DNA from 2 places in the Bacillus sp. PK6-026 genome. Region 1 is predicted to be linked to the other one. Evidence: riboswitches for the same ligand, from Rfam matches in the RefSeq annotation. Region 1 holds a riboswitch; the other holds the start of a gene.

Region 1 (8,065 bases):
GCGCCTTGAAAAAGAATGTCTCCGTCTTCAGCGACTAATACCGCCGCGTTGATCTGCTTTTTTTCATTTAACACACTAAACAGGTTAACAAGTTGTTCTCTTTTTTTCTGTTTCACTTTTCCACCTCCCTTTCTTTATACGCATATGGAAATAAGAGGTTTCAACAAAAAAAGACAAGAATGCTTCTTGTCTTTGAAATCGCTAGTCTACAATTCTAATAAGTTTCAACATCCTTTTCGCAAGTCATTCATTGATCTACGATGCGAGCCACTAGATCCTGCGCAAACGAATGTCAAATCGATTTTTGATTTCGGCGAAAAAATGTTGCAAACAGCAATAAAACGTTGCTCAAAAGACTTGCCGCCCCTAACCAGACGAGCCATTCCGCCTTTGTCCCCCAGGAATAACCAATGATGATCAGAGCAATGCAGCTTGAGAAAAAGGGTCCTGTCCTGTCTAATTTTGTGCCGCGGCGAATGGTTTCCTTTGTCTGCAGGAATTTATCTTTTGCATGATAGAGCTTCTCCTTTCCTTTGATTTTAAAAGTTGTTGCTTTTACATAAAGATTATTTTTCATCATTTTCTCCTCCGTAGCGGCGTTTCTCAAATTCTCCGAGAATCTTTTCTGTATCTAATGAATTTCCTACGCCAAGCTGAATGTTTGCATTCTCCTCAAAACCGTCTTGTTCTTCACCGTCAAAACGGTAAAGCTTTTGCAGCAGCCGCCAAAATGTCGCAACCTCTTCGGCAGTAAACTGCTGAAACAAGTCAGCCAAGAAATAGACGGACCTTTCGGAACAATCCACCAGCACTTTCTTTCCTTCAGCGGTCATTTCAATATTAATAGAGCGTTTGTCTTTTTGATTTGGCACTGATTTAACATAACCTTTTTTGATCAGACCTGTCATCAGCTTGTTGGCGGTCTGTTTGGTTGTGCCAAGCTTTTTGGAGATATTCGTAAGCGTGGCAGTTTCAGTCGGCAAATGCGCGATGGCGATGAGTGCCATGTGTTGCCTCGAAGTTAATATTTCCATGTATTCGTCACCTCGGGTTTGCACCTTATTGACAACCGAAAACAATGTCGCATAGCTTTGCTGCATCAAATGTAATTCGTTGATTAAGCTGTTGGTATCCATTTGTTCTCTCCTTTGAATATAGTCAACATGCTGACTAATATACAATACTATTTCTCGTTAATTTTGTCAACATGGTGACTATTTTTTCGTGATTGATCAATTGGACATTCCGTTTTACACTATTTAATTATCTGATAATTAAAAATATAGGATGAGAATAGGGGGAATATAATGAATTCTTCACTCATTTCAGCGGATGATGCATGGATGCTTTGGGGGTTTATTGCGGTGTGGGCGGCGGTGAGTATTTATTTGGAGCAGCGGTATCGCTGGGCTGCGGCAGTATCGGGGGCTGTACTGGCGCTGGGCGGATCGATGCTGTTTACGAATGCGGGGATTCTACCGGCCGAGTCCCCCGTCTATGATGCGGTGTGGTCCTATGTTGTTCCGCTTGCGATACCTTTGCTGCTTTTTCAAATCAATGTGCGGAAGATCCTGAAAGAAAGCGGCAGGCTTTTGATGATCTTTTGCATCAGCGCCCTGGGCACTGCTGCCGGAAGCGTGATTGCTTTTTTTCTGTTTAAGCAGCAGATTCCGCACCTTGACCAAATCGGCGGGATGATCAGTGCCTCTTATATCGGCGGAGGCGTGAATTTTGCGGCGATGGCCGCGAAGTTCTCAACTCCCGGTGAATATGTATCATCGACGGTGGTTGCGGATAATTTTATGATGGCTCTTCTTTTTTTCATTTTAATGGGGATACCGGCGCTTAAATGGTTTCAAAGGCGCTTTGGCGTTCATGAAGAGACGGCCGGCAGTAAAAATCAGGCGGAAGCCTATTGGAAAAGAAAAGAGATGTCCTTGCAGGACATTGCTTTAAACATCGGAACCGCCTTCGCGATCGTTGCTGTGTCTGTAAAAACAGCGGCCTTTTTCAAAGAGCGTTTTTCTTCTGACGGCGGGTTTCAGTTTCTTGCCTTTATCTTGGGTGACCAGTTCCTGCTGCTGACGACGCTGACAATTTTGCTGACGATCGCCTTTCCCCGCTATTTTGAACGGCTGCGCGGCACACAGGAAATCGGGACTTATTTGATTTACTTATTCTTTGTGGTGATCGGCATTCCGGCAGACTTGCGGATCATTCTCATGAACGCACCGCTCCTTTTGGCATTTGTGTTTGTGGTTGCCATGTCCAACCTGCTCGTAACGCTTGCCGCAGGAAAGCTGTTGCGTTTTCGGCTCGAGGAAATTCTCTTGGCCTGCAACGCATCTGTCGGCGGTCCGACAACAGCGGCGGCGATGGCGATCGCCAAAGGCTGGCAGAGCCTCGTCGCTCCGGTTATGCTGGTCGGGACGTTCGGATATCTGATCGGCAATTATGTCGGCACCCTCTTGGGCACATGGTTTTCTACCCTGGTTTAAACGCAAAAAAAGCCGCAGATTCCCTGAAGAGTCTGCGGTTTCTTTTATGATCGGGCGAACGCTCCGGATACGGCTTCCAATGCACGGGCAAAATCGGCCTGCAAATCATCGGCATGTTCCACACCGACGCTCAGCCGCAGAAGGCCGTCGGTAATCCCCCGTTTTTCCCGCTCTTCTTTCGGCATAGCGGCGTGTGACATTTTTGCCGGATAGGAAAGGATCGACTCCACAGCGCCGAGACTGACGGCAAAGACCGGAAGAGAAACGCGTTCCACAATCTTTTTCACGGCTTCTGCATTCTCCAGCTCGAACGAAAGGACGGCGCCGGCGCCATATGACTGGTGCCTGTGAACTGACGCACCCGGATGCGAAGACAGCCCCGGATAATACACTTGTTTGACGGCCGGATGCTTTTCAAAAAATTCAGCGAGCTGCTGAGCTGTTCGAGATGCTTTTTCAAGCCGGACCTGCAGTGTTTTCAGCCCTCTCAGCACAAGCCAGCAGTCTTGGACGCCGAGAACAGCGCCGAACGAATTTTGCAGCTTATAAAGTTCTTCCCCGAGCTTTTTGTCTTTCACAACGGCAAGTCCTGATAATACGTCGCTGTGTCCGCTTAAAAACTTCGTCGCGCTGTGTAGCACAACATCGACGCCGAGCTCGAGCGGCCGCTGCAGCGCCGGAGTCATAAACGTGTTGTCAAGAAACGTCAGACAGCCGTGCGCCTTGGCAAGCTTGACGACGCCTCTGATATCCGTAATGCCGAGCGTCGGATTTGACGGTGTTTCAAGGTAGATGACTTTTGTATTTTCCTTTATGTTTAAAGCAATTTCATTTAAATCCGTCATATCGACGAAAGTATGTTCAATCCCGAAGCGGCTCAGCACTTCCGTAATCATCCGGTAAGTGCCGCCGTACACATCTTTTGTGACAAGCACGTGATCGCCCTTTGACAAAAGCAGAAAGGAGGTGGAAATCGCGGCCATTCCGGATGAAAAAGCAAATCCCCTCGTCCCTCCCTCAAGCTCGGCTATCGTGTCTTCAAGCGCCGTTCTTGTCGGTGTTCCTGACCGGCTGTAGTCATATTCGCCGAATTTGTCAAAAGAACCTTGATGAAAGGTTGAGGCGTGCTGGATCGGCACGCTGACGGCTCCGGTTGCTCCGTCCGTTTTATTTTGGTTATGAACAAGCCTTGTTTCAAGCGTCCAGTTTTCATGACTCATGCGGAACCGCCTCCCCTTTTACTTTTTCCAGCGCAGCTTTTAGATCCTGCTTTAAATCGGAGACGTGTTCGATTCCGACTGAAAAGCGCAGAAGTCTGTTGCAGACGCCGTTTGCAATTCGGATGTCTTCCGGGATATCCATATGGGTCTGTGTCGCCGGATAGGTGATGAAGCTTTCGACTCCGCCGAGGCTTTCGGCGAAACAGATCGTCTTGAGATTTTTCAGCAACGGATTAACCCATTCTTCTTTTTGAACGCGGAATGACAGCATGCCGCCTTTTCCCGGATAAAGAACATCTGCAATTTCCTCCTGCTCTTCCAAAAAGGCCGCAAGTTCCCGCGCGTTTTCCTGATGCTGTCTCATCCTGAGAGCGAGCGTCTTCATCCCTCTCATTAAGAGCCATGAATCGAACGGCGATAAAACCGCTCCGATGGCGTTTTGGTGCTGGAACATTTCCTCAGACAGCTCTTCGCCTTTTGCAACGACAAGCCCCGCCAAAAGATCGTTATGACCGCCCAAATACTTCGTCGCGCTGTGAATGACAAGATCAGCGCCGAGCTCAATCGGCTTTTGCAGAACCGGTGTATAGAACGTATTGTCAACAATGAGCAGCAAGTCGTGCTCTTTAGCGATTTGCGTGATTTTTTGAATATCAGCTTCCTGCATGAGCGGATTTGTCGGCGTTTCTACAAACAGTGCCTTTGTATTGTTCGTGATTTTCGACTTGATACAGTCTTCGTCTGAAAAATCGTCGTAGAAAAAGCGAAGTCCGTATTTCTTCCATTCGTTTTCAAAAAGGCGGTACGTTCCCCCATATAAATCGGACGAAACGATGAGCTCATCCCCGCTTTGAAACAGAGCCATGATCGTCTGAATGGCAGCCATACCGGAACTGAACGCAAAGCCGCGCGTTCCCCCTTCGAGTTTCGCGATTGCATCTTCAACAAGCTGTCTTGTCGGATTTTTTGTGCGAATGTAATCAAACCCTGTGGATTCCCCGATCCCTTTGTGCCTGTACGCAGAAGAGAAATAAACGGGAGGATTGACAGTTCCCGTTATTTCATCACTGCGGTTGCCGATTTGCGCCAGCGTTGTTTGTACATGTTCAGTCATATGACACCATCCTTTTAAAAATAAAAAACCCCTTCTTCATAAGAAGAAGGGGGATTATGCGCTTCTTCTTATCTTCCAAGCATCTGCTTGCTGGATTTAGCACCTTGGTACACTGACATCGTCAGTGCAGACCGGTTGCTGAGGTTTCAAAGGGCCAGTCCCTCCACCTCTCGTGATAAGAATCTCTTCAATTTTCTGATTGTTCTTTACTTTAACCTAAGTCAAGACATTTTTCAAGGGTCATTTTTAAATCTTTCCTCATATTGAACATGGTATGATGAAACCAAACGACGGAACCGGAGGAATCAGATGCCAAAAACAGAGCGATTAATCGAATTGATGATGACCGTTCATACAAAACGAAAATTTACGGCCGGGGAGCTCGCAGCAGAATTCGGGGTTTCCTACCGCACGATTCTCCGCGATCTGGACGAGCTGAGCGCGCTCGGCGTCCCGATCTATTCTGAAACAGGCGCGAACGGAGGCTATTATTTGCTGAATGAACCTGTGCTTCCGCCGCTCTTTTTTACACAATCAGAGGCGGCGGCTATGTTTTTCGCGTATCAATCTCTGCAGTTTTTCGGATCGCTTCCCTTTGATGCGGAAACGCGGATGGTTTTAAAAAAGTTCTACCGCCACCTTCCCGTGGAAACACAGGAGCGGATTGATGCGATGAAAGACAGAATCGTGTTCTGGAATCCGCATCGTCCAAAAGCCGCCGAACATTTAGAAACGCTTCTTGATGCAGCCATCAATCAATCCGTTTTGACGGTCGTTTATGACGGAACAGACGATTGCGCGGAGAGATCCATCCAGCCCATCGGTTTGTTCAGCTGGAACGGCTTCTGGTACTGTCCGGCCTATTGCTTTAAAAGGCAGGCGTTCAGACTGTTCCGCGCCGACCGCATCCTTCGGGCGGAAAAAGCGGCCAGCCCGCTGGCCCGCCAGCTTCCCTATCCATCGGTTCTCAGCTGGATCAAACATTCGGAGAGCGAGTGCCCTGAACCGGTGCGGCTGCAAGCGGAACTGACACGCAGAGGAGCCAGGCGGGCTGCGGCTGATGTGGACTTATTCAAGATCCTCACCATGCGGGATGACGGGACGGGGGCGATCGATGCAAACCTCCCCAGACCAGAACTTGAGTATTTCGGGGAACTTTTGTGGAACCTCGGCACTGAGGCAACTGTCAAAGAACCCGCAGAAATCAAGCTTCAGCTGAAACGGAAGGCTGCTGACATTTTAGCAAGGTACGACTGACTTTTTTTAGAATCGTGACAAAGCCTGTCAGGATTAGGTGATACTTTTAGAATAAAGCAAAATGGAAAGGATGAAGCAAATGAAGCAAGTTCAAGCCCTGCGGAGCGATTTGTTCCACGAGATGGAGACGGGCATCCGCTCCACGTGTCATCTTCTGAAAAAAGTGAAGGAATCTGACTGGTCTTACCGGCCCGCCGACCGCATGCGAAGCCTGAAAGAACTGGCAAGCCATCTGACGGCCATCCCAGAAGCCGACATGGCTATCATGCAGGAAAAGGAAGAGGCCGCCATCTCCCGAATTGAAAAGAAGTATAGTGCATTGCAGTCGGCTGACCAAATGGCTGAAGCTATGCAGAAAGGATTCGCTGCTTTTCAAACGTATATGACTTCCCTCTCCGACGAGGAATTTTTGACGAAAAAAACAAAGCCGTTTTACCTTGATGAAGGGATGACCCAAAGCCGCTGGCTGACGGAAACGCTCACCCACGTCTTCCATCACAGGGCCCAGCTGTTTAATTATTTAAAACAGCTCGGCTATGACGTCAACATGTTCGATCTGTATCTTTAAAAGGTGTTCATATGAAGCTGCCTCTGACAAAAAAAGAACGGTCAAACTTAAGGACAGCCAAGGTAAAAATAAAAAACACGGCATATATGGATCTGTCCGTCCTTGCACATACGCTCGGTTCGTCTTTGGAGCGCGCCGCATACATCAAGGCGCTCGCCCAGTTTCAAACCGCTCCTTCCATCGGGCCGAAAATGGCGCAGTGCGCCGTTGACCTGGGCTACTATTCCCTTGGCGACATCAAGCATGAATCAGGTGCGGATTTGATCATCCGCCTCGAAAAACTGAAAGGCTACTGGGAAGATCCTTGTGCAGAAGATGCGCTGCGATGCATCGTCCATTACGCCAACGATCCCGAAAGCGCTAAAAGCTGGTGGGATTTCACAGAGGAAAGAAAAATGTACCGCGAACGCTGCGGATACCCTCCGGATAGACCGTCAACGCCCTGGTACGAAAAAAAACGGACATAAAAAATCACGGCTGCCGAACAGTTCGGCAGCCCTTTTCGCTTCTTTCACAAGAGAATTTCGTGTTAAAATGAATGGAAACGTTCACAAACATTATTTCTGGAGGAATTCATCTTGGCTATGAAAACAGGAGTCATTCAGGAGAAGAAGCTTTTTTCGGAAGAGCTCGGCGAGGAAATGGAGCTTCTCGTCTATTTGCCGTCATCCTTCTCGCCGCTTTACAAATATCATGTGATCATCGCACAGGATGGACATGACTATTTCCGCCTCGGGCGCATCAGCAGACAGGTGGAAGAACTGCTGGCGAACGGCGAAATCGAAAGAAGCATCATCATCGGCATTCCGTACAAAAACGTACAGGAAAGAAGGCTTACATACCATCCGGAAGGGTCAAAATTCGAAGCGTATAAACGTTTTTTGGCAAATGAACTCGTCCCTTTCGCCGACAGTGAGTACCCGACATACCAAGTCGGATCAGGCAGGACGCTGATCGGAGACTCGCTCGGAGGAACGGTTTCCCTCATGACGGCGCTTGACTATCCGAATATGTTCGGAAACGTCATTATGCAGTCACCTTATGTCGACCGCCATGTTCTCGATAAAGTGAAACAGTCCGATTCCCTGCAGCTTATTTCAATTTGCCACCAAATCGGAGAGAAAGAAACCGCCGTCAAAACGACTGATGATCAAATTTTGGATTTCACCGGTCCAAATGAGCAATTAAAAGAATTGCTTGAAGAAAAGCAGACAAACTACGATTTCAAAGCTTTCGACGGGGATCACAAGTGGACATACTGGCAGCCGCTCATCACCCCCGCTTTAAAAAAAATGCTGTAGCTCTCTGTATATCGGCCCATCTTTGATATACTAAACCATATCAATTGTTTAAGGAGGGAACAAAATGAAATACGGTATTGTGCTATTTCCATCAAAAAAACTTCAGG
Region 2 (8,065 bases), 1.9 Mb from region 1:
GGAACGGGTCACTTCCGCGAGACGGATCTTTTCGGGCTTTTGACCGCCGCATGAAGCGAGGATAAACAGCATCATAATGAAGGATAATATGGTAAAAAAGAAACGCTTCAAACCGATTTCCCTCCTTTGATTTCGGTTATTTTCGGCATAAAATAGTTTATGTTATATACTAAACAGGTGTGAGGGGCAGCTGCGGATTAAAAAAGAGGTGACGTGACGAATGTGGTTAGAAAAAAGAAGGTTTCCATCGCCGAACAAAAAGGTGCGTCTGTTTTCCGTCACATACCTTTCACAAGGACTCAAGGTTAAGGGGCTCTTGGCGGAACCGGCCGCTCCCGGACATTATGACGGATTTTTGTATTTGCGCGGCGGAATTAAAAACGTCGGGATGGTCAGACCGGGCCGAATCGTCCAGTTCGCTTCACAGGGCTTTGTCGTTCTTGCTCCGTTTTACAGAGGCAATCAAGGAGGAGAAGGCGATGAAGACTTTGCGGGTGATGACCGGGAAGATGCTTTTGCCGCTTTTCGTCTTCTGCAGAAGCATGACCTGGTAAAAGATGGACGCGTACACATTTTTGGCTTTTCCCGCGGCGGGATCATGGGTATCTTAACGGCAATCGAAATGAAAGAAGCTGCAGCTTCGTTTGTGTCTTGGGGCGGTGTCAGCGATATGGTTATGACCTATCGCGAACGCAAAGATTTGCGGCGGATGATGAAGCGGGTCATCGGCGGGACGCCTGAAAAGGTTCCTGAAGCGTACGAATGGAGGACGCCTTTTGACGAGCTGGAGAAGATCGAAGCGCCCGTGCTTTTGATCCACGGAGCAAACGATGAAAATGTCTCCATCGAGCATGCGCGGCGTCTAGAACGCGAACTTCTGCAAAGAAACAAGTCTGTGGATACGTGGTATTTCAGTCGATATACCCACTATTTTCCTCCGCGGGAAAATAGGCGGATTGTAAGAGAATTGTCTCAATGGATGAAAAGCCGGCCTTGGACAAGTTATGGTAAACTAAAAGAAAAGAGAAAAGGAGGGGGACTTTAGGTGGGAATGCCAGTTGAATTTAATACAATGATTGTGACAAAAGGAAAAGAAACACGGGTTGAGGAAAATGTGTTTACACTTGAAAAAGAAGGTTATCGGGTTTACCCTCTTCATGTGCCGCTTGAAGTCAGAAAGACTAAGCGGGGCGACATTACCGGCACCGCGCAGGCGGAGCGCCTTGAATGGTCAGACGGACGGACTCATTTAACATACAGGCTCGTATCATTAAATTCGACGAATTAAAAAAAGCCAAGGCGCGGATAGCGTCCTTGGCTTTTCTGTATTATGCAGGCACATCTTCCTCTTTTCCGATTCCTTTTTTGGAAGTCAGCCTGTGAATCAGCATGGTGAGAGCGCCGTCTCCTGTCACGTTCGTTGCTGTACCCAAGCTGTCCTGAGCAAGGTAAAGTGCGATCATCAATGATACGCTGGTTTCATTAAAGCCGAGCATCGACTGCAGCAGTCCGGCCGCGGCCATAACGGCACCCCCCGGGGCACCGGGCGCTGCGACCATTGTGACGCCAAGCATTAAAATGAACGGCATCATGATCGAAAAAGTCGGTGTTTGACCGTTTAGAATCATTACGCCCATTGCACAGCTCGTCAGTGTAATCGTGCTACCTGACAAATGAATATTGGCCAGGAGCGGAACGGCGAAGTCAGCCACTTTTTGGCTTGCTCCCGTTTTTCTGACTTGTCTCAACGTGACGGGAATCGTTGCCGCTGACGATTGTGTGCCGAGCGCAGTGAAGTATGCCGGCGCCACGATTTTCAACAGCGACAGCGGATTTCTGCCGTTTGCAGCGCCCGCAACGGAGTACTGAATCAAAAGTATGACGAGGTGAAGCACGATAATCATCACGAAAACTTTAGCAAATACGGATAAGATTGTCTGCACCTGACCGCCGAACGTCATATTGGTGAAAATACCGAAAATATGAACAGGCAGTAACGGAATAATAATATATGATATCAGCTTTTCAACGATCGTTTGAAATTCATCGAATGCGTTTTTTAATGTTTTTCCGGGCAGATAAGCAATTCCGATTCCCATGATGAAAGCAAAAATCAGTGCGCTCATCACGCTCATAAACGGCGTCATTTCAATGGTGAAAAATCCTGCTTGCAAAACTTCTTCCGGATTTTTAAATTCCTGCAGCTGATGGCCGGAAATGATCGCGGGGAGAAGATTTGATCCGACAAGGTACGCCAGGAGGCCGGCAAAAATGGTTGACGTGTAGGCGATACCTGCTGTAATGCCAAGGATTTTTCCGGCGCCGCGGCCGATTTGTCCGATGCCGGGAATAATAAAAGCGATAATAATAAAAGGAATGACGAATTTAATGAAGTTTCCAAAAATATCATTGAAAGTAGCGGCTGTTTTGACAAACCAAAGCGGAGCAAAGCTTCCGACGATAACACCAAGAACAATTGCCGTCATAATTCTCGGCAGTAATCCAAATTTCATAGATGTGTCCTCCTGATATATACAAATGTTTTTATCATATTATCATATGAAAGATTTCTTTTGTTAAAAATAAAAAAAGTCTGTATTTTCAAATAATAACAGCCGCGAATTGGAAGCGTTTTATCACAGGCCGTGCTTGATTGTCGTTTTAATCATTGTCCAGAAAATGGCATCGGCCGCTGACAGGCGAAGCGGATTTTTAATAAACTGCAGCAGCGCAGAATACCTGCGCTGCTGCAAGCGGGTTGAGTTATACGAGCGGTCCTCCGGCTTTTTCAATGTTTTCGGTATTAGAGAATTTTTTGAAATTCTTTTTGAATGCATTCGCCAAGTGGATCGCTTTTTCCTCGTATTCGTTTTCATCTGTCCAAGTTTTAGCCGGGTCAAGCACTTGATCAGGCACACCCGGAACATGGACCGGTGAATGAAGTCCGAAAATGCGGTCAGTCTTCATTTCGGCGTTATCCAGTTCTCCTTCTATCGCAGCCTGAACCATCGCTCTCGTATAAGCGAGGCTCATTCTTTCCCCTGTTCCGTATCCGCCGCCGGTCCAGCCTGTATTGACGAGAAAGACGCTGACGCCGTGTTCATCGATTTTTCTTCCGAGCATTTCAGCGTACACATGTGCAGGGAGCGGAAGGAACGGGGAACCGAAGCAGGTCGAGAATGTGGCTTCAGGAGCGGTGATCCCGCGTTCGGTGCCGGCGAGCTTGCTTGTATATCCGCTCAGGAAATGATACATGGCTTGTTCTTTCGTTAACTTGCTGATCGGAGGAAGCACGCCGAAAGCATCTGCCGTCAGAAATACAATGGTCTGCGGGTGTGCTGCGATGCTCGGCTTGACGATGTTGTCAATCGCATCAATCGGGTAAGCCGCTCTCGTGTTTTCCGTATAGAATGCGTCGGAATAGTCCGGCTCCCCGGTTTTGCCGTCAACCACGACATTTTCAAGAACGGAACCGAAGCGGATCGCATTGTAAATCTGCGGTTCTTTTTCTTTGCTTAAGTTAATGCACTTGGCGTAGCAGCCTCCTTCAATGTTGAAAACGCCTGTGCTGGACCAGCCGTGTTCGTCGTCACCGATCAGCTTCCGTTTCGGATCGGCGGAAAGCGTCGTTTTGCCTGTGCCTGACAATCCGAAGAAGAGAGCTGTTCCGCCTTCCTCGCCAATGTTTGCCGAACAGTGCATCGGTAAAATGTTTTGTTCAGGAAGAAGATAATTCATAATAGAAAAAATCGATTTTTTCATCTCGCCGGCATATTCGGTGCCTCCGATTAAAATCGTACGCTTTTCAAACGACACGATGATAAATGTTTCAGATCTGGTCCCGTCAATGAGCGGATCGGCTTTGAAATGCGGAGCGGAAAGAATCGTAAACGGCTGTTCTTCAGGTTTTTTATCATGTTCTTCAGGTCTGATGAACAACTGTCTTGCAAACAGGTTGTGCCAGGCGAACTCGTTGACAACTGTAATCGGAAGCCGGTATTTTTCGTCTGCTCCTGCAAACCCTTCAAATACATACAATTCATCGCGTTCCTTTAAATAGCTGAGCACTTTTGTGTACAGCCGGTCAAAGGCGGCTTCTGAAATCGGCTGGTTTACTGCGCCCCAATCGATTTTGTCCTTTGTGCTCGCTTCTTCCACAATGAATTTGTCTTTTGGCGAGCGGCCGGTGTATGTACCGGTTGTAGCCCGCACGGCTCCGGAAGATGTTAAGACTCCTTCTTTGCGTTCAAGGACTTTTTCAACCAAAAGGGGAACGGACAAGTTCAGCTGAACGTTTTCGCCCATTAATAACGTTTGTAAGTCAGTTGTTAAATCTACAGAATTCATAAAAAACCTTCCTTTGCGTGTTTTTTAATGTGTATAACATTAATGTAGAATTAGTATAACACATTTACTCTTATAGTCTATACCGTTTCTTCATTTTTCGTTCGGGTTTTTTCTCGAAAGACAAGTTTAAATTTATTGCGGCCGATATTGACATAACAAGCCATTTTAAGATAAGATATTTCATTGAGCGGATACTCTTATCCCGAGCTGGTGGAGGGACAGGCCCAATGAAACCCAGCAACCGGTTTCTCTTATTAATGGAAAAAAACAGTTTCTGAGACAACTACGGTGCTAACCTGATGCAAGGTGTTCAATACCTTGAGCGATAAGAGTGAAAGGCACGCAATACCAGACCCTTTCCTCAGCGAATAGGAAAAGGTTTTTTTATTGCATAAATCGAGATCCAAAAATTGCTAAAAAAACTGCCTTCAGGAGGAAGGTACTCGGCGTTTTTCACAGGACGTGAAAGGTTTTAGCCGAGTATCAAGCAGGAGGAAGGTACTGGGCGTTTTTCACAGGACGTGAAAGGTCTAGCCGGGCAGCCAGTCAGGAAAAATTCTATTAAGAGGAATTTTGACTTAGAATCTCGTCAAGAATAGCATATGGAAATTGTTTCAAAACGAGAGCGTATGAAGCCCGAGTATCGTCATATAATCAAGAGGGACGAGATCCGTATCATACTTAAGATCACGGCTGATCTTCATATACAGGAGGAAACATAAATGAGCAAAAACCGTCGGTTATTTACATCAGAGTCAGTTACGGAGGGACATCCGGACAAAATTTGCGACCAGATTTCGGATAGTATATTAGACGAAATTTTAAAGAAAGATCCGAATGCCCGCGTTGCCTGTGAAACATCTGTGACAACCGGATTGGTGCTGGTAAGCGGTGAAATCACGACGTCCACTTACGTCGATATTCCGAAAACAGTCCGCGAAACGATTAAAGAAATTGGCTACACACGTGCAAAATACGGTTTTGATGCCGAAACTTGCGCGGTCTTAACGTCTATAGATGAACAGTCGCCAGATATTGCAATGGGAGTCGACCAGGCGCTTGAAGCGCGTGAAGGAGCAATGAGCGACGCTGAAATTGAAGCGATCGGAGCCGGAGACCAAGGTTTAATGTTCGGTTTTGCCTGCAACGAAACAAAGGAACTTATGCCTCTGCCGATTTCGCTTGCTCATAAATTGTCTCGCCGTTTGACAGAAGTCCGCAAAGAGGAAATTCTGCCGTATCTTCGTCCGGACGGAAAGACACAGGTAACTGTTGAGTATGATGAGAACAACAAGCCGATTCGCATCGATACAATTGTCATTTCGACTCAGCATCACCCTGAGATTTCGCTTGAACAAATTCAGCGCAATCTGAAAGAGCACGTCATCAACCCGGTAGTGCCAAAAGAGCTGATCGATGAAAACACGAAGTACTTCATTAATCCTACGGGCCGTTTTGTTATCGGAGGACCGCAGGGGGATGCCGGTTTAACAGGACGCAAAATCATCGTTGACACCTATGGCGGATATGCCCGTCACGGCGGCGGAGCGTTTTCCGGTAAGGATGCGACAAAGGTTGATAGATCTGCAGCTTATGCTGCGAGATATGTAGCGAAAAATATCGTCGCCGCAGGCCTTGCTGATTCCTGTGAAGTGCAGCTTGCCTACGCGATCGGTGTCGCACAGCCGGTATCCATTTCAATCGATACATTCGGTACAGGCAAAGCCAGTGAAGAAACATTGATCGAAGTGGTTCGCAAAAACTTTGATCTAAGACCTGCCGGCATTATTAAAATGCTCGATCTTCGCCGTCCGATTTACAAACAAACGGCAGCTTACGGACATTTCGGCCGCCTCGACCTCGATCTGCCTTGGGAGCGCACAGACAAAGCAGATCAGCTGAAGAAAGATGCATTAGGAGAATAACAACCGCATAGCCGCTTTCATAAGCGGCTTTGTTTTTCGATGGCAAAAAGCGGGCGGATGTGAAACGTTTTTCTTTAAACACTTGTCTAATCAAGAAGCAGACTTTGATTTCTGCACGAAATTTAAAAAATCGGAGGCAATACTATGTGTGGATTTGTAGGGGTATTCAATCATCGCCCATCATCCGAGACAGCAGCCCAGGAAGAACTGATTAAACAAATGAATGAAATGATTGTACACCGCGGTCCGGACGATGATGGGTACTATCATGATGAGCATGTAGGCTTCGGATTTAGAAGGCTCAGCATCATCGATGTGGAAAACGGAGGACAGCCTCTGTCTTATGAAGATGATTCCTATTGGATTATTTTTAATGGAGAAATCTATAACTATATAGAACTGAAAGACGAACTTATTTCAAAAGGATACGAGTTCAAAACCGATTCAGATACGGAAGTTTTGCTTGCGACTTACCGCCACTACAAACAGGAAGCTGCTTCCAAGCTGCGCGGAATGTTTGCTTTTTTAATCTGGGATAAAAAAGAACAGCTCCTATACGGAGCGCGCGATCCGTTCGGCATTAAGCCGCTCTATTTTACGAAAACGGACGGCCATGTTTATTTTGCGTCAGAAAGAAAGAGCCTGATGGCTGTTGATGCCGATTTGGAATTGAATGAAAAAGCGCTTCAGCAGTATACGTCATTCCAATTTGTACCAGAGCCTGAGACGCTTGACAAAAAGGTGCAAAAAGTAGAACCGGGCCATCAGTTTACTGTCCGCCCGGGCGAGGATATTCAATTTAAAACATACTGGAAAGTTCAATTCAAGCCTGTTCAGACCGAAGAAGACAAGCTTGTTCAGGAAGTAAGAGACGCGATCTTTGATTCCGTAAAAGTCCATATGCGAAGCGATGTACCTGTAGGTTCCTTCCTTTCCGGAGGCATCGACTCTTCTTTTATCGTGTCGGTAGCAAAGCAATTTCATCCCAACTTAAAAACGTTCTCTGTCGGCTTTGAACATGAAGGCTTCAGCGAAGTTGATGTTGCGAAAGAAACCGCTGATAGGGTCGGCGTGGAGAACTTCAGCGCGATCATTTCCCCTGAAGAATATATGAACGAGCTTCCAAAGATCGTCTGGCATCTGGATGATCCGTTGGCAGACCCTGCTGCAATTCCTTTGTATTTTGTCGCGAAGGAAGCGAAGAAGCAAGTTACGGTTGTTTTGTCCGGAGAAGGAGCAGATGAGTTGTTCGGCGGTTACAATATTTACCGGGAGCCGCTTTCATTAAAGCCGTTTGAACGAATTCCGTCCCCGCTGAAAAAGATGCTTCTGCACGTAGCTTCAGCGATGCCGGAAGGAATGAAAGGGAAAAGCTTTTTAATGAGGGGCTGTACACCTCTTGAAGAGAGATATATCGGCAACGCAAAGATTTTTGAAGAAGGCATGAAATCAAAACTTCTTCGCCAGTATGACAGCAACCTCTCTTACTGTGACGTGACAAAGCCATATTTTGAAGAAAGCAAGTCCTACAGCGAAATTAACAAAATGCAGTATGTCGATATCCACACATGGATGCGCGGTGACATTTTGCTGAAAGCCGACAAAATGACGATGGCCAATTCACTGGAACTCCGCGTTCCGTTTTTGGACAAAGTCGTATTTGAAGCGGCTTCCAAAATTCCGGAAGAGCTGAAAACGAAAAACGGCACGACAAAATATCTGCTTAGAAAAGCGGCGGAAGGCATCGTTCCAGATCATGTCTTAAACCGCAAAAAGCTAGGGTTCCCTGTGCC

The links. Region 1 has a riboswitch for S-adenosylmethionine ahead of M1D59_RS06685 (methionine biosynthesis PLP-dependent protein). Riboswitches for the same ligand answer to the same signal wherever they lie in the genome.
Region 2: linked by a shared signal. The riboswitch ahead of metK (methionine adenosyltransferase) and the one ahead of M1D59_RS06685 (methionine biosynthesis PLP-dependent protein) in region 1 are both predicted to bind S-adenosylmethionine.

Annotation. Positions count from the first base shown of each region.
Region 1 covers NZ_CP096418.1:1,318,489-1,326,553, reverse strand. The annotation lists gene M1D59_RS06710 (serine hydrolase) at 1-116, opposite strand, end outside; gene M1D59_RS06705 (hypothetical protein) at 293-577, opposite strand; gene M1D59_RS06700 (MarR family winged helix-turn-helix transcriptional regulator) at 567-1,136, opposite strand; gene M1D59_RS06695 (DUF819 family protein) at 1,308-2,498, shown strand; gene metC (cystathionine beta-lyase) at 2,543-3,718, opposite strand; gene M1D59_RS06685 (methionine biosynthesis PLP-dependent protein) at 3,708-4,832, opposite strand; SAM riboswitch class I at 4,898-5,014, opposite strand; gene M1D59_RS06680 (helix-turn-helix transcriptional regulator) at 5,142-6,089, shown strand; gene M1D59_RS06675 (DinB family protein) at 6,169-6,657, shown strand; gene M1D59_RS06670 (helix-hairpin-helix domain-containing protein) at 6,669-7,124, shown strand; gene M1D59_RS06665 (esterase family protein) at 7,236-7,958, shown strand; gene M1D59_RS06660 (YjcG family protein) at 8,023-8,065, shown strand, end outside.
Region 2 covers NZ_CP096418.1:3,262,296-3,270,360, reverse strand. The annotation lists gene M1D59_RS16600 (ABC transporter substrate-binding protein) at 1-75, opposite strand, end outside; gene M1D59_RS16595 (alpha/beta hydrolase family protein) at 221-1,045, shown strand; gene M1D59_RS16590 (DUF2584 domain-containing protein) at 1,046-1,288, shown strand; gene M1D59_RS16585 (dicarboxylate/amino acid:cation symporter) at 1,329-2,513, opposite strand; gene pckA (phosphoenolpyruvate carboxykinase (ATP)) at 2,764-4,347, opposite strand; SAM riboswitch class I at 4,542-4,679, shown strand; gene metK (methionine adenosyltransferase) at 5,070-6,272, shown strand; gene asnB (asparagine synthase (glutamine-hydrolyzing)) at 6,417-8,065, shown strand, end outside.